DNA from 4 places in the Paenibacillus sp. FSL H7-0442 genome. Region 3 is predicted to be linked to each of the others. Evidence: riboswitches for the same ligand, from Rfam matches in the RefSeq annotation. Region 3 holds a riboswitch; each other region holds the start of a gene.

Region 1 (4,962 bases), 360 kb from region 3:
TCCTTTAAGATGGTTTTGAACATACCATTTCTGTGCATTCGTCACAATTTGAATGGAAGGGTCGTCCTGCACTAATGCAAAATAGCTGGTAATTGGCGCCGTCGTTGTTCCTACAGGCTGGCGAATATAATCCAGCGTTCCTTGATGCTCTTCTTTGACCGCATCAATCAGTTTGAATTCAGGCGTAAACTTCACAGTCTGATTGGTAGTACTCACTACCGGACGCACTTGAGACTGAGAGTCGATTACGTTCCATTCACTCTTTTCCTTTTCCAGAGTCAGGTCAATAATGCCCAAATCCTTGCCCCATGAAGAAGCTTCCACGGCCGGTACGCCATTAATGGTTCCCTTATCCAGATCTACACCCTTCATATCTTTAAAATCAGGGCCTGGGAAAGATTTATGAGCATGCCCAAACAGAATCGCGTTAATTCCTTCCACCTGGCTCAAATATTTAACAGCATTCTCCATCATTGGCGTTTGTGGCACATCCTCATAACCTGTGTGCGCAAGCACGACAATAATGTCGGCACCTTCCGTTTTCATTTGAGGAATAAACTTTTTCGCCGTTTCCACAATATCCTTCGTAACGACCTTATCCTTTAAATTGGCTTCATCCCATTGCATAATTTGAGGTGTTACCAGGCCGATTACACCCACTTTGAGTGTATGCTGATCACCTTTTTCATCCGTTACTGTTTTATCAAGAATCTGATAAGGGGTAAAATAATTTTTAGTAGCTTGACCCCCCTTGTCAACATAAACATTCGCATTTACGTAAGGGAAATCGGCTCCCTTGAGCGATTTCTCCAGAAAGCCTAGACCATAGTTGAATTCGTGGTTGCCCACTGTAGCCGCATCATAGCCCATCAAGTTCATCATCTTGTAGACCGGATGGACGCCGCCTTCTTTCTCGAAGGTTTTATTTCTGGCCATATAATCACCTAATGGATTGCCCTGCAATAAATCACCGTTATCGAACAACATGCTGTTTCTCGCTTCACTACGCGCCTGTTGGATTAGTCCGGCTGTGTTAATCAAGCCATATTCGTTGGTTTCTTTGTCCGAGTAGTAATCGTAGTTCATCAGGGACGCATGAATATCCGTTGTTTCCATGATCCGCAGATTCACCGTAGCTTCATCGCGGGATTTGTTAGCTGCCCAAGATGGAGCGGCCGAAAACACCAGCATGCTACAAGCTACAACTGCTGCTGTAAACCCTTTAAACCAATTTTTACGTAATAACAAAATATACCCCTCCTCATTAAGGTGTATGCCTCATATACATACTTTTGCACATATATGTAAGCCTTGAACCCACCATTTCTATTTTAATCCAACGCCAGACAAAAGAGTAGTCATTTACTTAAAATTATTTATGAAAAAATAATTATTTTTCTCAAACATAAAAAAACCAGCAAACCTCCTAATAAAAACTCGGAGATTCACTGGTTTATCCATTTATATTCGTATTATTTCTTCCACACCTGGCGCTCCGTTTGCTGACCCACATACTCAATGCGAGTCGGATTCACGTCCAGAATGACATAATCGGGATCATCCGGTCCGGAGAACCATTCCTTCAAGGAATCGTTCCACACTTGTTTGCGCAGCCCCTCATCAGCTGTAATCTGGACGGTAGCCTCCACTTCTACAACTTCCTTCGTACCGCCAACCTCATAACCCAGCAGCAGATAAGCATTCGGATTGTCCTTTAGCTCATCCACTTTATGCGTTTTGCGATCTGTCGCCAGATGAATGTTCATTCCATCGTTAAAAAGGGCCATATAGCGTACTTTCGGTTTGCCACCCTCTACCGTACCTAACGAACAAAATTTGTTGTTATCCAAAGCCTTCACAATGGCTTGTTCCAGTTGGTTGCGATCCAATGTTTCCGTTTTACCCACAGTACAACAACTCCTTTTCACGAATTAGAATTCTCTACGGCCATGCCATTGGGCACCAGCCCATCTGAACCTACCTGCGCAGCTGTTCTGAAAATAACATGACCGGATCGAATCGGATTGATTCATACTCATTTTCAGATCAAAGCTCACAGTAAAAGTGTACCCTGTCGTTCGGCAAATGAACCGTTATCTCTCCCTTCATGCTGGACAGACCCGCATTCAAAGCATATAATCGTCGTAGTAAACCCGAATAAATGAACCCATTAAACCATACAATGCCAGGGGTGCTGGAATCGGCCGGCTGAGAGTGTGTCCCAAGACACTGACCCTTACAACCTGATCTGGGTAATGCCAGCGTAGGAATGCTTAAGCAAGATGTGCCTTCTTTACATAGGACCATCCCTTACTTTGGTATATACAAGCGCAAGCGTCCCGGAAACTCGGGGCGCTTTTTTGTTGAGGATTAAGTTGTTGGAAAGATCGCGTCCGGCAGATGTTATTTTTATGAAAATGGGAAACTTAAGCTGTCTGATTGGATGGATAACGGGTAATCAAAAGGAGAGAACACTAACGATGAAGCGCATGAAAATATTAAGCCTGGGACTGATCAGTCTGTGGCTCATGGCCCTGACCCTGACCGCTTGCGGTGGAAGTCCCCCTACATCCCAAGAAGCAGCTTCCGCTACCGACACTCAAACGTCTACTCCGGCAAAGGGGCTCAAAGATGTTAAAATCGTGCTCGACTGGACACCCAATACGAATCATACGGGACTCTATGTCGCCAAGGACAAAGGATTTTACGAAAAAGCAGGTTTAAATGTCCAAATTGTTCAACCTGGTTCAGGCGGAGCCGATCAAATGGTTGCTTCTAATGCTGCACCTTTTGGTATCAGCTACCAAGAAGGCGTCACACAGGCCCGCACGCAAGGTGTGCCGCTTGTATCCATCGCTGCGGTGATTCAGCATAATACCTCAGGCTTCGCAGCCCCGGTAGATCGCGGAATTAAAAGCCCGAAAGATTTTGAAGGTAAAAAATACGGCGGTTGGGGCTCTCCCGTAGAAGAAGCGGTCATGAAATCCATCATGGATTCAGACAAAGGCGATGTGAGCAAAGTGAAGATCGTCAACATGGGCAATGCAGACTATTTTACAGCCGTGAAGCGGGATATCGACTTTGCCTGGATTTTCTACGCATGGACCGGAATCGAGGCCCAACTTCGAGATGAGCCATTGGATATGCTGTATGTAAAAGATTATTCCAAAAGCCTCGACTACTATACGCCTGTAATTGTGAGCAACGAACAGACGATAAAAAATGATCCCGAGCTGGTCAAAGCGTTCATGGACGCTACCGCCCAAGGCTATGAATACACTATCGCCCATCCGGAAGAAGCCGCGGACATCTTAAGCAAAGCTGTACCGGAGCTGGATAAAAAACTGGTACTTGCCAGCCAAAAATGGCTAAGCCCACGTTATCAGGATGATGCCGCGCAATGGGGCGTGCAAAAAGCGGAGGTATGGCAAAACTATTCGGACTGGATGTACGAACGCAAGCTGCTCAGCAAGCCTTTGGAAGTCGATAAGGCCTTCACAAACGACTTCTTGCCCAAGCGCTGACCATTTGTTAAAACGCTAAATAAGACTGAACTAGAGAAGTGAACGAAGCGCCACTACGCAGTCGGATGGTGCTTCCCATCGCCACCGCCCCGGATTTCTTAATAAAAACTTATGATTAATGTAGAAATCCGGGGAGGTTATGCTTCCGAAGCGAGCTTTCCTACGGAAAGCTTTTAAAGCGAACGCTAACGCTTGTACAGCACCATTCCGCCCACTTCGTTCTCGTTCAACTTGGTTTATTCTTTAGTTTCATATTATCTAAGCGCTAAGTAGGTGCGCTTGTGTGTTAAAAATGCCGCACAAACCAGCTTTAAAAATAGGGTGCTTTTAAGGCGGGCAGCAGCGGAGCGGTTCATTTGAATCTGGAGAAGCGGAGCGTTCGCCTTTGCAGGGGAATTCTTACCTTTGAAAACTTAAATAATCCAAGAATCCCCCTGCAACAGCGATCGTAAGACCAAATGAAACGCGGAGCGGTCTCAAACGCCTTAAACCACCCTATTTTCTCTAAAACACTCCAAATGAAGGACAGGTGAATTTGCATGGCTAATACACTGCTCAGTATTCAAGTAATCCCTAAAACTCCTAATAACGAGGACTCTTACCCGTATGTAGATAAGGCGATTGAGGTCATTCAGCGCTCCGGTGTCAAACATCAGGTGAACCCATTGGATACGACCATGGAGGGCGAGCTCGACGAGTTGCTGAAAGTGGTTAAAGAAATGCATGAGGCTTTGACGGAAGCGGGCAGTCCCAGCGTCATTTCACAGATCAAAATCGCACATAACCCACAAGGCATCAGCATGAACAAGCTGACCGAGAAATATCGCCCATGAATCCGAAAGGCAAGAACGCATCCTGGTGGAAAAGCGTATGGCCGCCCCTTGTGGCGGTCCTCTTCTTTTTAGCAGCCTGGCAGGGGGCGGTTTCCTATTTACATATTGAATCCTGGCTACTGCCAGCTCCATTCCTCATCGTACAGGAGGGCATGGCCCAGACGGCGCTGCTTGGTGCCCATACATGGGCTACAATTCGCCTGACACTTGTGGGATTCGCTATAGGGACAGCAACGGGACTGTTGATCGCCATCGTTCTTCATACCATTCCTTTTCTCAAATCCGCCCTGTATCCGCTGCTTATCCTGAGCCAAAACATTCCGATCATCGCCCTGGGGCCGCTGCTCATGGTGTGGTTTGGTTTTGGCATGCTGCCCAAGCTGATGGTCATTACCTTAGTATGCTTTTTTCCCGTGGCTGTAGCGACCATGGACGGGCTGACACGGACGGACCGTATGATGATGAACTATATGCAGATGTCGGGTGCAGGTCGCATGGCTATTTTTATGAAGCTGGAGTTGCCACACTCGTTGCCGCAAGTATTCTCCGGCATCAAGATTGCTGCCACCTACAGTGTGATGGGCGCAATTATTGCCGAATGGATT
Region 2 (4,962 bases), 2.2 Mb from region 3:
TATAAAGTCTCGACAACCTAAGAAGACGATCTGATTAATCATATCGTCTTCTGCTGGGTATGAAACGAGAAATTATTTAGTCAATCGAAACAATTTGCTATGATCCATACATCCCTCGATTTTTGATGCCTAGCACTACCTTTTTCTTTAATTCCTTGACCGTACCTCTAACCTGCTTTGTCTGTGTCACGGCTGAAATCACCGCTACACCATCTGCACCTGCACGTGCGACTTCCTCAACACGGTCGACTGTAATACCTCCGATCCCAACAATTGGCACATCAATTCCCGCTTTACGCATCTCATATAAAATTGCTGGCCCATGTACAGCATGGGCATCATCCTTCGAGAGGGTGGGATAGATTGGCCCGACGCCGAGATAATCAGCACCTTGCAGAATGGCTCGACGTGCTTCCTCAATGGTATGGGCAGAGACGCCTAGAATTCGATTTCCGATTCGCTCGCGGACGGTTTCGGCAGATTCATCGTCCTGACCGATGTGAACACCGTCAGCATCGATTTCAAGAGCCAGCTCCACATCGTCATTGATGATGAAGGGGACACCATCGTGGCGGCACAGTTCCTGTAGCTGGCGCGCAAGTTCGAACATAGGGATACCCGTTAATGCGCCATGGCCTTTTTCCCGAAATTGGACCATGGTTGCCCCGCCAGCCAGAGCCTCCTGCACGACCCAGCCTGGTTCCGCTAGGCAATTCACGCTTCCAAGCACCAGGTACATCTGTAGCTGGCGGCGCACCACCTCTGACAACATTCTGCCGCTCATAGAAGCATCTCCTGACGACGACGGAAGGCCCAATGATTGGTGGGCCCATGTCCCTGTCCAAGCTGCAAAGATTCCTCAATCGCCGCCTGGATGAAGGCTTTGCCATTCGAGATAGCCTCCGGTACAGACATCCCTTTCCCTAATTCCGCGGTAATCGCTGCCGAGAAGGTGCACCCAGTTCCGTGTGTATGGACAGTCCGTACTCGCTTGCCGCTCAGCTCTGTAAAGGCGGTTCCGTCAAAGAGCAGGTCAACAATCTGTTCGCTGCTCTCGCTCTCGTCAGCGTGGCCACCCTTGATCACAACGAATTCTGATCCCATACTGCTAATATGTCTTGCAGCCTCGCGGCGATCCTCCATCGTACGGATGCTGATCCCTGTCAGGGCTTCCGCCTCCGGGATATTCGGTGTAACGACCAGGGCCAAGGGGAGCAGTTCGTCCTTCAAAGCCTGCACCGCTTCCAATTGCAGCAGTTCAGCGCCCCCCTTCGCAATCATCACGGGATCGACGACGACCTTTTTCCAGCCGAACTTTCGGATCTGCTCACTCACAAGACGGATGATACCCGCATTAAACAGCATGCCAGTCTTCAGGGCATCCACTCCAAGGTCTAATCCTACAGCTTCGATCTGTTCCGCTGTTGCTTCCTGTGGCAGCGGATATACGCCGTGGACCCCTAAGGTGTTCTGTACAGTAATGGCCGTAATAGCTGACATGCCGTATACGCCAAGCTCTTGAAAGGTTTTGAGATCGGCTTGAATTCCGGCCCCGCCGCCACTGTCTGAGCCGGCAATCGTCAGTGCTCTGGGTACACGAGTGTCTGTCATCGCGCACCACCTGCTGTAGTTGTTCCAGCTTCACGGATCGTGACATGCCCCTCTAGCGAACCAGTATGTAGTTTGGCGAGCTCGTCGAGAAAGGCAATCTGGAAGCTGCCTGGCCCTAGCTCTGCGGTACGTGCTGCGGCTCGGGAAGCTGCTGCACTGTAAAATGCCAAGCCTGCTGTACCTGCGAGCAGCAGGTTGGGTTCAACAGCTGCAAAGGCACCTAACACAGAGGTCAGCAGGCAGCCTGCTCCGGTTACCTTCGTGAGCAGTACGTCTCCGCCGCTTATCATTCGTGCTTCGGCCCCATCGGTGATGACGTCTTCTTTTCCAGTGATGACAACCATTGTATTGAGCACTCGAGCAGCCCGAATTGCCAGATCGACATGGCCGCTGTCAGCACTGTCACCAGCATCTACGCCTTTAATCTCACGCGCTTCTCCAACAAGATGCGCGACTTCGGCCGCGTTGCCTCGTACCAAGGAGATTTTGACTTCATTCAGGATTCGCAGTGCAGACTCGGTTCTAAAGCTTGTTGCTCCCGCACCGACCGGATCTAGCAGGACTGGAACACCGTGTGCATTTGCTGATTGTCCAGCAATGATCATGGCATCCACCAGTTCGCGGTTCAGCGTACCGATGTTTAATACGACGGCTCCCGCTATTTTTGCCATGTCTGCTACTTCCTCGGGTGCATAGGCCATCACTGGGGAGGCACCCAATGCATACAGGCCGTTGGCGGTAAAGTTGGTGACTACCACATTGGTGATATTGTGAACGAGGGGTTTGCTATTTTGTACCTTCGTTAGGAGATCCGAATAACTTTTTTCCCATGTACTCATCATGATTATCCTCTCTATAGTTGGTGGTTTAACAGGACATTAACCGTACTTCACTCATCGAATTGACAGGCTGACTATTCCAAGACCGCTGCCTGCATCTGGACCGGCCATTCTTCCTGCTTATAAGCCATGTCCCAGAACTTATATTCCAGCTGGCAGCTCAGTATAAAATGCTCAATCATCCGCTCCCGCTCAGCAGCCGTTGCCCCTTCCGCCCAAGCATCTACACGTTCTCGGAACTTGAGTGTTGTATCATCAAGCTGGTCTCCATAAAAGCCAATCCATTCATAGAACGGATGGGACTTATCCGGCTTTACTTCATCTAGCAGCCTGCGGCCAATCTCGGCATACGTCCACATACATGGCAGCAGCACAGCCAAGATCTCGCCCAGGTTGCCCTCATGCGCAACCGTCAGCATGTGCCGGATATAGTGATGAGCCGACGGAGCGAGCGGATATCCCTGCAATTCTTCATAGGTCACCCCTGCGACAGCACAGAAATTTTGATGCGGATGAACCTCGCTGTGGAGAATAAAAGAGATTTGTTCATTAAATACATCCATGTCCTCCCGATTCGTGCATTTGGAGATTGCGATGCCGTATATCCGCATGTAGGCGTTCAAATATTCAAAGTCCTGTTTTACATAGTGAATCAGCTGTCCCCTTGTCAAACTTCCTTCAGCAATACCTCTCACAAAGGGATGCTCAAAAATCGCTTGAAAAATGCCGTCCGCCTGCCGACGGAGTTCTTGTGTAAAACTCAATTTCGCCACCTCCATAAAATTGAAGAGCAAGAAGTCCTGTAAGAATATAATTCCGGAACAACGCTAAAAAGCCGCCCCAGAAAAATGGAGCGGCTTCAACAATAGGCCCAATACGCAAAAAACGCTTGAAACCTTATATACGAAGGCTCCACTTTCCTACGCTAGTACGAACTAGATCAGGTTCAAAGGGTCCAAGATACGTTCTTGTCTCAGCCATAGCGGCTCCCCTAGTGGACTTCTATTCTTTTGACTATTACTGTACATACGTTCATACGCTATGTCAAACATGTCTATCTGGTCAAGGGCCAAACGACAGAGCTGAAGTTCGCTTCCGAGAGGGAAAAAGGCGCTGGAGAAGATCAGTTCCGTCTACACGAAGGAATTCGCGGCAGGCTCCAATGTCTAAATAATCAGCATTTATACCAATAGAGAAATCAGTACTGGGAGTGTAACGAGCGATATGACAGCACTGATGACAAAGGAGGAGGCTGTTTCTGATTCCAGGCTTTCAAAACGGGTGGCGATCATAGCAGCGACTGCTGAACCCGGGAAGGAAACGAGCAGAACTGCCTTCACAGTATCTGCAGACGACAGACCGCATAGGTAGGCGATCAGCAGCATTAATAAAGGCTGTACAATTGTTTTTAACAGTGCGATGGCAAAGGCACTTACACTAAAACTAATGTTGCGTACGCCAATGGTCACTCCGACAGCGAATAAAGCGGCCCCGGACGTAATGTCTCCGATTTGATTCAACGATTTGTTCAACAAATCCGGTGAATGGAAGCCGAACAAGGTCAAAATTACACCAATCAGTGGAACCAGCGCCAGCGGTTCTTTTAATCCATGAAGAATGGAGTCCCAGATTAACCTTCCGAGGTGACCGTTCCGTTCTTTGCCTGAATTCCTGCTGGCTACGGTAGCTATAATGGTAGCCGCCGGGTCAAGGACGGCATTGACTACGATCCCGGTAAGCGCAATCGGAATGGCGACAGCAGCGGAACCGTAGATGGCTCCAAGCACAGGAATGCCCATAAAAGCAAAGGTCGGCTGTGCCGAGTTCAAAGCAAACATGGCGGCATCCTTGACCGACTGCTTCCCCGCAAAGCGGGACAGTAGAAGGAGAACGGTAAAAAAGCCGACAATGCCAATGAACAGGGCCAGCAGGAATGGCCATTGCTCGATGAGCGCTTTCCTGTCCGTTGTCGTAATACCGATGAATAGATGCGCAGGTAGTGCAAATTTGGTAACGAGCGCATTTAGGGTTTTGGAGGAAGAGGCATCAAAGCTTTTGTAATGCCCCGCTAACCACCCTAAAATAATAACGAAAAAAATCGGCACCAAAATATACAAGATATGTCCGACACTCATAGATTGATTCTCCTTGCTTGAACTGACGTATTCTGCCTGTCTGAACAAGGCAATCTCTTTCTTAAATGGAGCATTAGTGAGGGTGATGTATTACGCTTTCCACTGCTTTGACCTTGACATATTCCGGTTTCCACATTGCATCCCGTATAGCTTGTTCAACATTTGAAATGTGTGCCTGAGCTACCTGATCCTGAATCGCTGCTTTCGCTACCGCAACCGCAACAACGTACGAAACATCACGTAATTTTTGGATATGAGGGAGCAACGCACCGCCAGGCTTATTCGAATCTACGCCATTGGCAACGGCATCTGCTGCGGCTGTAAACATCGCAGGGGTAATCCTTTTGGCTTTAACCACAATCGCACCCAGACCCAGT
Region 3 (4,962 bases):
AAAATAAGAGATCAAAGTCACATTCACAATATTTTTTTACAAAAAATAGCTTTTCTTCTGTTTCGAAAAGAAGTTATTATCTATCTACTCTATTTCGATTATTAAAATAAACATCTCAAAGCAAAAAAGCCGATCCCTCAGGACCGACTTCCTACCCTATTCTCCTATAACCTTATCTTCACACCACCAGTTACTTCGAAATATCCAGAAAACCTTCTCCGAACACGTCCCGCACGTCATGAATGGTGATAAACGCTGCTGTGTCGATGGCTTTCACTATCTTTTTAAGCGCCGATACCTCTTGTTTACTAATGACGATATACAGCACTTCTTTTGGATTTTTAGTGTAATAACCGTGGCCTGACAGGACAGTAACTCCACGATCCATTTTCGTAATGACCATCTCGGCAATTTTATCTTGGTGCTCCGAAATAATCATGACCGCTTTTTTGGGGTTCAGTCCTTCGATCATGAAGTCCATCACCTTCGTACCAACGTACAAAATAACAATAGTTAGCATCAATTTTTCCGGGCCAATAATAAAATAGGAAGAGAATGCGACAATCAAATCAAAAAACAGCAGGCCATAACTGATATTCCAATCCAGATACTTGTTGGCAATCCGAGCTAAAATGACCGTTCCCGCCGTTGTGCCACCTACCCGTACGATTAAGCCAATGCCGACCCCCACCAAAACTCCGGCAAAAACGGCATTAATCGTCGGCTCATGCGAATCAATCCGCCAGTTGACTGTTAAATGTAAAAACAGCGAGTTAAAAGCGACCGCAATGATAGTGTACAAGGTCGTTCTCTTGTCTAAAAATTTATATCCGACAATCAGCAGCAAGCCATTAATCACCAGATTAGCGATCGAGGGAGACCACTGAAACAGGTAGTACAGGATGATTGTGACCCCTGTAACACCTCCCTCACCAAACTCATTCGGGATCACAAACAGATTAACAGCTAGCGCGAAAAAAAACGCACCCAGAATAATAAATGCGATGTCTGCAATACATTTTTTCATATATGCTCTAATCCTCTCTCTAACATTTCAAAGGATGAATCGCCAGATCGATTGGCTGACTCTTGTTGTCAAAATACGCTGACAACCAGTTCATGGTATCTACTACCAAACATAAAGTCAATACAACTTTGACACTTTAATTCGCCACCAGACTGCCTCAATCCTGACTTGAGGAGTCCGCAAAACCCTCCTTTTACAAGGTTATTCGACAAAAAAACACAATCCCGACTACTAAACTAAGAAAACGGGCCTCAAGCCCTTGTTTTAGACCTAGGCACATTTTCCCCTAAAACGACCATCCTCCTAATCGGCATTTTGAACACACATGACCATCTTCCTGTTTTATGTCAAAAGCGTTTTACTTTGAAAAAATGTGGGTATAATGATTGAAACATAACCAAGCAACCTACATAGCATTGCGACATCAAGTACATACAAATAGTCCTATACAGACGTCCTAAGCAACTCAATCTGAATTTGACAATATGGAATTGGAGGAATGATCTACATGAATACAATGAACTTAACCGTCCACACCCTGATGCCCTTTCACCACCAATACCAACGTGCCAACGCGGTGAGTATGCAGAAGAAAGAAGATAGCTCGGAGAAGAAGCTCAGCTTTCAGGACATTTTGAATGAAAAAATGGGTAAAAAATAAGGCGCCGTTTATCCGGTTGCATGACTCGCTTTACATAAGCCAAAAAGCCGTAGTTTCCTACATCGACTGTAGAGAACCACGGCTTTTTTTGATTCATGCGTTCCTAAACTCACACATTCGTTTTACTGACCGCCATCCCGATACTGCTCTGCCTTCTCACGCATCCCAGCGGCCACTGCTTCTTCGGTGTTCAGCCCCTTATCCGCTGCATAGGCGCGAATGTCCTGCGTGATGCGCATACTACAAAATTTTGGGCCGCACATCGAGCAAAAATGTGCTTCCTTGGCTCCCTCTGCTGGTAGCGTTTCATCATGGTAGGACAAGGCCCGCTCGGGATCAAGCGACAGATTGAACTGATCCCGCCAGCGGAACTCAAAGCGTGCCTTGGACAAAGCATCATCCCGCTGCTGCGCCCGTGGATGGCCCTTCGCCAGATCGGCAGCATGTGCCGCAATTTTGTAGGTAATGACACCCTCACGGACATCATCCTTATTCGGAAGACCCAAATGCTCCTTAGGCGTAACATAGCACAGCATGGACGTCCCGAACCAACCGATCATCGCCGCCCCGATGGCTGAGGTAATATGATCATATCCGGGGGCAATATCCGTCGTGAGCGGTCCCAAGGTATAGAAAGGAGCTTCCTTACAAATCTCCATTTGTAAATCCACATTCTCTTTGATTTTATGCATAGGGACATGTCCCGGCCCCTCAATCATGACCTGAACATCATGCTTCCATGCGATTTGCGTTAGCTCGCCCAACGTTTCCAGCTCTGCAAACTGTGCTTCATCATTCGCATCATAGATACTACCTGGACGTAGACCATCCCCGAGAGAAAAGGCCACATCATAGGCTTTCATAATTTCGCAGATTTCTTCAAAATGTGTATACAAAAAATTCTCCTGATGGTGCGCAAGGCACCAGGCTGCCATGATCGACCCGCCACGGGACACAATTCCCGTCATTCTATTCGCCGTCATCGGTATATACCGCAGCAATACACCCGCATGAATTGTAAAATAGTCCACTCCCTGCTCCGCCTGCTCGATCAGCGTATCGCGATACAACTCCCACGTCAGCGCTTCTGCTTCGCCGTTCACCTTTTCAAGTGCCTGATACAGCGGCACAGTTCCAATCGGTACAGGAGAATTCCGAATGATCCATTCACGTGTGGTATGGATATTACGGCCTGTGGATAGGTCCATAACTGTATCCGAGCCCCAACGCACAGCCCAGGTCATTTTCTCCACTTCCTCCTCAATCGAGGAGGTAACCGCAGAATTACCAATGTTCGCATTGATCTTCACGTGAAAATGACGCCCAATGACCATCGGCTCACTTTCCGGGTGATTGATATTCGAAGGCAAAATGGCTCGTCCAGCCGCCAATTCCTGCCGTACAAACTCAGGCTCCACCCCTTCGCGGATCGCCGCAAATTCCATTTCGGGCGTAATGATCCCTTGCCGTGCATAATGCATTTGCGTCACTGTACGACCTTGCGAAGCACGAAGCGGACGGTTGGTCACGCCGGGAAATTCAACTGTCTCCCGTTTGGAGCCAGGTTTCAGTCCATTATCCTCCGGTTTGACGGCGCGTCCCTCGTAAGCCTCCACATCGCCCCGTTCCAGTGCCCAAGCTCGCCGTAATGGAGGCAGGCCCTGACGGATATCGACCTGATAGGCTTCGTCAGTCATGGGACCGCTCGTATCGTACACACGCAATGGCTCATGATGCTCCGTGCCCTGCGGCGTATGTGTAGGATGAAGAGCAATTTCCCGCTCTGGGACGGCAATGTCCGGCCGCGAGCCTTGAATATATACCTTACGGCTCCCTGGAAAGGGCGTTACCCCACTGGCTTGCTCCCCGTTTGTCTTCTCTACCCCAACTTCCCTTGTTCCTGCCAACCTTACTTCTGCTGATTTAAATTCTGTTCCTTTTGTTCCTTCTACTTCTGTCGGCTTCATTGTCCATTCCTCCTGTTTCGATGAAATGACACACCGATCCGGAACCATTCCCAGGGTGGCGCTGATCTATGCAAAAAAGCCGGTTCCCGAGGGAACCGGCTAATCTAACGAGGCAGCTATCCAGACCGTGCACATGTGGAATAATCCTATTCCAATGCGTCACCGTAGACAGCAGCTGCGTATACATTTCAATGGCCGATTACTTCCCTACGCTGGTATGATCCAGATCAGGTGCAAAGGGTCCGGAATCTTACACGATTCCATCTCAGCCCGGCATTACAGGCTCCCCCAGTAACTGCGATACTTCTATTCACATGAGGCGGACATAACAGACATCCCGCCATCCTTATCAGACTACTTCAAATTTATGGCTTTGGCAACCCTTCTAGGTTTCATTTAGCAAGAAGACGCTCCTCATCAAATCACTTTGCTTGCTTCAACTGCATTCATTCTTGTTACGGAAGCATAAGCCCCATTTCCTTCGCCGCTTCGATCAAAATCGGAGCAAAGTCATGTAGCGTCTCGGGTGCAAGCCGACTGACCGGACCGGATACAGATAAAGCCGCAGTGACCTGTCCCTTCCGGTTCACAATTGGTGCTGCCACAGCAGCGGCCCCTGGCTCCCGTTCTTCATAGCTGGTCGCATAGCCCTTCTCGCGAATGTCCTGCAGCTGGGCTTTATAGACCTCCGCGTCTACCGAGGGCGGCCATTCATTCCCGCTTAGCAGGGCTTCCAGCTCCTGCGGCGGCATAAAGGCAGCCAGCACCTTACTGGAGGCTCCTACAGCCAGCGGCATACGCGCACCCACAGGCGCAACCCTGCGGATCGCCTGATTGCTCTGCACGGCTTGTATGCGAATACGCATGCTGCCGTCCCGTAAGTACAAGCTGACCGTTTCGCCCAGACGGTCACGCAGTCCTTCCATTGCAGGCTGTAACAACACCGCCGGCTCGTCACTTTGGGACAAATGTGTGGATAGCTCCCAAATGCGGAAGCCAAGTCGATATTTTTCCGTTTCGGCATTCCGAACGACAAAGCCCCGATCCTCCAACGTAGTCAGCAGCCGATGAACCGTGCTTTTATGTAGACCAATTTTGGAGGCAATCTCCGTTAGGCCAAGATCCGAATCTGCGGTAAAACACAGCAATATATCAAGTGCACGCTCTACAGCGCGAACGGTTAATTTACGGTCTTCCATTCGTGAACCGCTCCTCTTGTATCCATATTCGTTTCACACTATGAAACATGGTTACATAAATTATATAGAATAGTCGCGGCTACTGTAAACCGATGTTTTTGTGACAAC
Region 4 (4,962 bases), 200 kb from region 3:
AAGCAAATCCCAAGTCCCCAAGCCAGCGTAAGCATGACGACAAAATAGAATATGAATACAATATCTATAGCCGAATAGCCGATCGCATAATAATACGTTCGCTTGGTTTCATTGGTAAAACCCTTGGCTTCCATAGCAATAGCAATGCGCTGGGCACGCCGAATACTTTGAGCGAGTAGCGGAATCGCATACCTGCGAAGCGTGGCATACATATTCCATTTGGACACATGCTGATGTAAACCTCGAATACGGTGGGCTTGTCTCAATGCCTGGAATTCCTCCACCATCATAGGCATCAACCGCATGGCTGCCAAAAAGCTGTATGCATACTTCGGAGGGAGCTTCCATTGCTGCATCAGTGAATAAAAAAGGTCCACTGGACGAGTCGTTAAACCAAACAACAAACCTACCGCAGCCATACTCAGCGCACGAAAGCCCAGATGCATGCCTCGGTAAAAGCTTTCCTGCGTCACATGGATCAAACCCCATGTCCACCAGGTCGTCACCCCTTTGCCGAACATCATCATACCCGTTGAAGTTGAAATAAACACCAATATAAAGGGAGACCCGTATAGCAGCAGCCTCTTCCATGGATGGCCTGACCAGACAAGCAGCAACAGCATAGCACACGCAACATTAAACATGACATTCGGATCATGAATGACTATAACGACCACAAACAGGATGGAAAACATCACGAGCTTTAGGCCCGGATTCACGCGATGCAGCCATGTTTTATGATGGGGAAAGGACAGGTTCATACTGTAGTTCCCCTTTCTGAATCCGCCATGTATCGGTACAATATCGACGGACAATTTCCGGGTCATGGGTGACCATCACAATGGCCGTGCCTGCCGCTCTCAGCTGCTCCAACATATCCAGCATGACAAAGGTATTACGCGCATCCTGCCCAAAGGTCGGTTCATCGAGCAGCAGCACTTCCGGCTCACGAATCATAGCCGTAGCAATACTCAACCGCCTTTTTTGGCCTAACGAAAGCTGATACGGATGCCGCTCGTCCAGCCGCTCCAGTCCGAACTGTACGAGCATCCGATCGACCCGTTCCCGGCACTGTTCAACGGTATACAAGCTCTTGGGTAACGAATACTCTAGTTCCTTTCGTACGGTATGCGCTACAAATTGCAGCTCGGGATTTTGAAACGCGAACCCGATACGCTCTGCCAGTTGTTCTGTACTGCCTGCCTCAATTCCGCGCACGCTATAACGTCCCTGTGTGCGAAGTAAGCGCATCATGGAGAGCAGTAGCGAGCTTTTGCCAGCCCCGTTTTCACCAACCACGCCAATCCAGTCGCCAGGCTTCACCTGCGCATGCTCCACATAAATCACTGAACTTAAACCGCGGAGGCCGCTAAAATGTTCCAGCTCCAGCACATCAGTCCCCGCACCATTCTGTTGCGTCACTGCTTCACTCCAACGTGGCGAAGACGCTTCATTCCATACTCCCGGATACCACACGCCGTACTCGGACAATGCCTGCCGGTGCACATGAAATACTTCTTGGGCCCTTCCATCTGCAATGATCTCCCCTTGAGCAGAAAGCACCACAATCCGATCCACATCATGGACAATTTCATTAATTTTATGCTCCACAATCACCAGTGTCTGGTCTACCGAAATGTTGCGAATGGTATCCCACACCTGTGTAGTGCCTTCCTCGTCCAACAAAGCCGTGGGCTCATCCAGAAAAAGCACTTCTGGCTCCATAGCCAGCACAGACGCAATCGCCAGCCGCTGCTTCATTCCCTGTGACATGCTGCCAATGGGCATATGTATATCATCCGTCGATAGACCCACCTGTATCAGCAGCTCGCGAATACGGGATCGCATCTGCTCCCGGGGAACCTGATTATTTTCCAACACAAAAGCCAGTTCCTCATCTGCATATGACATACAGAACTGCGTATCAGGATCTTGAAATACAATACCTGAGACACTTGGGATTACAGCAGCATCGCATTTCATAGGCACTTCTATCGTGCGTGGAATCAGACCGCTTAACACTTGGAGCAGTGTTGATTTACCGCATCCACTCGGTCCCAGTAGCAGCAGCTTTTCCCCCTTGCGGACAGACAAAGACATATTGTGAAAAAGCAGCTCTTGCTCACCGGGGAATTTCAACCGTAGCCGGGTGATCGAAGCCACCACATCTTCGGTTGCCCGGCTCATCAATCCAGCCCCTTATAATCTTGTTCCGTTGCAGGCCTCAAACTTCGCGTGACTCCGGTTACCTCCAATGCCTTAGCCAGATAGAACGCGAATACCCCGGCAATCACAATACTGCCAATCATCCGAAATCCAATATACAAAACATAGTTCCAAGTCGATAGCTGATCAATATACCCGTAGCTGAAGTCTAAAATCAGAGAAGTGACAGCCGCCCCAGCCGCAGCTAGCGAAGCAACCCACAGGTTTGCGTTCCGATACAGAAAAGCCGCAAAAAACAGCTCCGCTCCCAAGCCTTGCAGCAGGCCATAGTACAAGGTGGACATACCCCATTCGCTTCCCAAAAAAGCACTGACCGTTGCCGCTGCCACCTCTGCCAAAATCGCAACACCCGGCTTGCGAATGATGAGATAAGCAAACGTACCTGCCATAAACCACATGCCATACATCAGTTGCTCGGCGTGTAGACCCAATGGTTTCATCAAATCATAGGCAGGTCCCCATATTTTGTAGATCAACCCGAACACAACAGCGATCACAATCGTGACCAAAATATCCGTCAGTTTCAACCCTTTGGACGCTCTTACAGCAGTATTCATTATTGCGTGCTCCCCTTTTTCCTTATAGTTGGCCTCTTGGCCATGAAAAAAAGCTTGTCTGGAGCTGAATCTCCAGGCAAGCTTTATGCGCAGTAAAAGGTGAAGCACCATACAAAACATCATTCGTCGATATGCCTTATATAACCAGTAGTCTAAACTACTACACTGATACCCAGCCAAGTCAGGATCAAGGTAAAATGCTAGGACATACATTGAATCTATCGACAACCGCAAAAAAAAGCGGCATTCCTGTATAGTGTTCTTGGTTTCTCTACGCTGGCATTACCCAGATCAGATTTCACGGTCAGTGGCAAGGGCCACCCTCTCAGCCTGACTTTCTCAAGCTCCCGACAATGCTTTTTAATTCACTATAATATATACCACATCTATGGCTTTGACAATCCTATAATCCGAAGAAACGTTTAGCCGTTTCCGTCGTCGCGATTTCGATCTCCATCATGCTTCGACCTGTACATTCGGCTATCGTAGCAGCAATGTGAGCGAGATACATGGGCTCATTACGCCCTTCTTTAGGCTTCACAGGCAAATTACGCGGGGTCAAAAATGGAGCATCCGTTTCAATCATCAGACGGTCCAAGGGAATATCTCTGACCAGTTCACGCAGATGCTTCCCCCGCCGTTCGTCGCAAATCCAGCCGGTGATTCCGATATACAGTCCCATTTCTACATACGTACGCAATTCCTGTTCCGTGCCGGTAAAACAATGCACTACCGCTTTATCGACAAGCCCTTGATACTCCCGAAGCATAGCGACAAAGTCCTCATGTGCATCTCGTTCATGCAGAAATAACGGCATTTTCAGCTCACCCGCCAGTTGGATTTGCTCGCCAAACCATCGGCGCTGCACATCACGTGGCGAAAAATCACGGTTATAGTCCAATCCGCATTCCCCTATGGATACGACCTGCGGCTGACCCGCCAACTGGCGGAGCTGCTGAATCGTGTCTGCACTGCAGTCTTTGGCATCATGGGGATGCACGCCAGCTGTCGCATACAGCTTGCCCGGATAACGCGCTGCATACTGAGAAGCTTCCCGACTGCTGCGGACACTGGTCCCGGTAATAATCAGCGGTGAAATCCCTACAGCCGCGGCTCTCTCTACCACCTGTTCCCGATCTGCATGAAACGAACGATGCATCAAGTTCACACCAATATCAATTAACGGTGTACCCCTTTCCATCTCAATCCCTCCCTCGCAAACTACAATCTTGGATCAATCGGCTCTGATTCCAGAGATAGTGCGGCAAGGACGCATTCATGAATACGATCTACCGTATCCTTGCGGACAAAACGTTCCACGCCTTCCATACCAAGCGCTCCTTCCATCAGGGCATGACGCTCCTTTTTGTTCGTTCGACGCTGCTTCAGACGCTTTAAATTCTCAGGGGCAAGATAATCCATACCGTAAATGATGTGCAAATACTTCCGGCCTCTCACCTTGATTGCAGGCTGAATCATCTTGTCCCGATTTTTCATCAAAAAGCGTTCCGGCTTGATCACAATCCCCTCATGACCATCCTCTGTCATCTCGTTCCACCAACGAATGACCTCTTCCTCGCTTGCTTCGTCCGTGATCACGCGATACTCTGTCTCCATAAACAGGGAAGACAGCCCAGCCAGCTCCCGGTTTTGCTCCATATGCCAAATATGAGAATGGTCGAAAAAAGTCTTTCCGCTGTGTGCCAGCGTATGAAACGGTGCGATACGAATCTCATCCAGACCGTCCACATCCCAGCAATATTTTTGAAAAGCCTCTTGAAACGTCACGGCATTCGCGTACTTCTGTTCCATTTCCTCCAACCAGTCTCCAACCTCTCGGCCCGCAACCTTCGCCTGCTTCAGCTTGTCTACCAGCTTACTGCGATCCAGCAGAGCTGCTTCACCCACATGCGCATACTGTGCAGCAATCAATTCCCGAGCCTTGAGATTCCACGGTACAATTTCCGCATCCAGCAACACAAAATCCGTCTGGTTCCGTTCAAAATATCCGGCAGTCCGTAGATCCACATTCAGCTTTTCCAGCACTTGCTTCCCAAGGCTTTGTTCAAAGAAAGCTCTCCCGCTCCGACTGTAGATCGTGCCCAATGTCGGGTAGCCTACATACTCGACAGCGGCCTGTTCGTTTTTGAATAATAGCAAAATAGCCCGGCTACCCATA

The links. A riboswitch is a leader RNA that binds a small molecule or an ion and turns the genes downstream of it on or off. The one in region 3 is predicted to bind thiamine pyrophosphate.
Region 1: linked by a shared signal. The riboswitch ahead of MHH57_RS02095 (ABC transporter substrate-binding protein) and the one ahead of thiC (phosphomethylpyrimidine synthase ThiC) in region 3 are both predicted to bind thiamine pyrophosphate.
Region 2: linked by a shared signal. The riboswitch ahead of tenA (thiaminase II) and the one ahead of thiC (phosphomethylpyrimidine synthase ThiC) in region 3 are both predicted to bind thiamine pyrophosphate.
Region 4: linked by a shared signal. The riboswitch ahead of MHH57_RS04625 (ECF transporter S component) and the one ahead of thiC (phosphomethylpyrimidine synthase ThiC) in region 3 are both predicted to bind thiamine pyrophosphate.

Annotation. Positions count from the first base shown of each region.
Region 1 covers NZ_CP151963.1:467,697-472,658, reverse strand. Annotated here, with positions in the region: gene MHH57_RS02105 (bifunctional 2',3'-cyclic-nucleotide 2'-phosphodiesterase/3'-nucleotidase) at 1-1,248, opposite strand, end outside; gene MHH57_RS02100 (pyridoxamine 5'-phosphate oxidase family protein) at 1,473-1,907, opposite strand; TPP riboswitch at 2,178-2,287, shown strand; gene MHH57_RS02095 (ABC transporter substrate-binding protein) at 2,481-3,524, shown strand; gene MHH57_RS02090 (MTH1187 family thiamine-binding protein) at 4,064-4,357, shown strand; gene MHH57_RS02085 (ABC transporter permease) at 4,354-4,962, shown strand, end outside.
Region 2 covers NZ_CP151963.1:4,407,049-4,412,010, reverse strand. Annotated here, with positions in the region: gene thiE (thiamine phosphate synthase) at 98-784, opposite strand; gene thiD (bifunctional hydroxymethylpyrimidine kinase/phosphomethylpyrimidine kinase) at 781-1,611, opposite strand; gene thiM (hydroxyethylthiazole kinase) at 1,608-2,450, opposite strand; gene tenA (thiaminase II) at 2,525-3,214, opposite strand; TPP riboswitch at 3,351-3,453, opposite strand; gene MHH57_RS19360 (AEC family transporter) at 3,632-4,585, opposite strand; gene MHH57_RS19355 (NAD-dependent malic enzyme) at 4,659-4,962, opposite strand, start outside.
Region 3 covers NZ_CP151963.1:832,103-837,064, reverse strand. Annotated here, with positions in the region: gene MHH57_RS03705 (YitT family protein) at 191-1,027, opposite strand; gene MHH57_RS03700 (hypothetical protein) at 1,536-1,688, shown strand; gene thiC (phosphomethylpyrimidine synthase ThiC) at 1,811-3,655, opposite strand; TPP riboswitch at 3,843-3,955, opposite strand; gene MHH57_RS03690 (IclR family transcriptional regulator) at 4,111-4,854, opposite strand.
Region 4 covers NZ_CP151963.1:1,029,981-1,034,942, reverse strand. Annotated here, with positions in the region: gene MHH57_RS04635 (energy-coupling factor transporter transmembrane component T) at 1-761, opposite strand, end outside; gene MHH57_RS04630 (ABC transporter ATP-binding protein) at 736-2,187, opposite strand; gene MHH57_RS04625 (ECF transporter S component) at 2,187-2,783, opposite strand; TPP riboswitch at 3,033-3,144, opposite strand; gene MHH57_RS04620 (TatD family hydrolase) at 3,187-3,984, opposite strand; gene MHH57_RS04615 (polynucleotide kinase-phosphatase) at 4,005-4,962, opposite strand, start outside.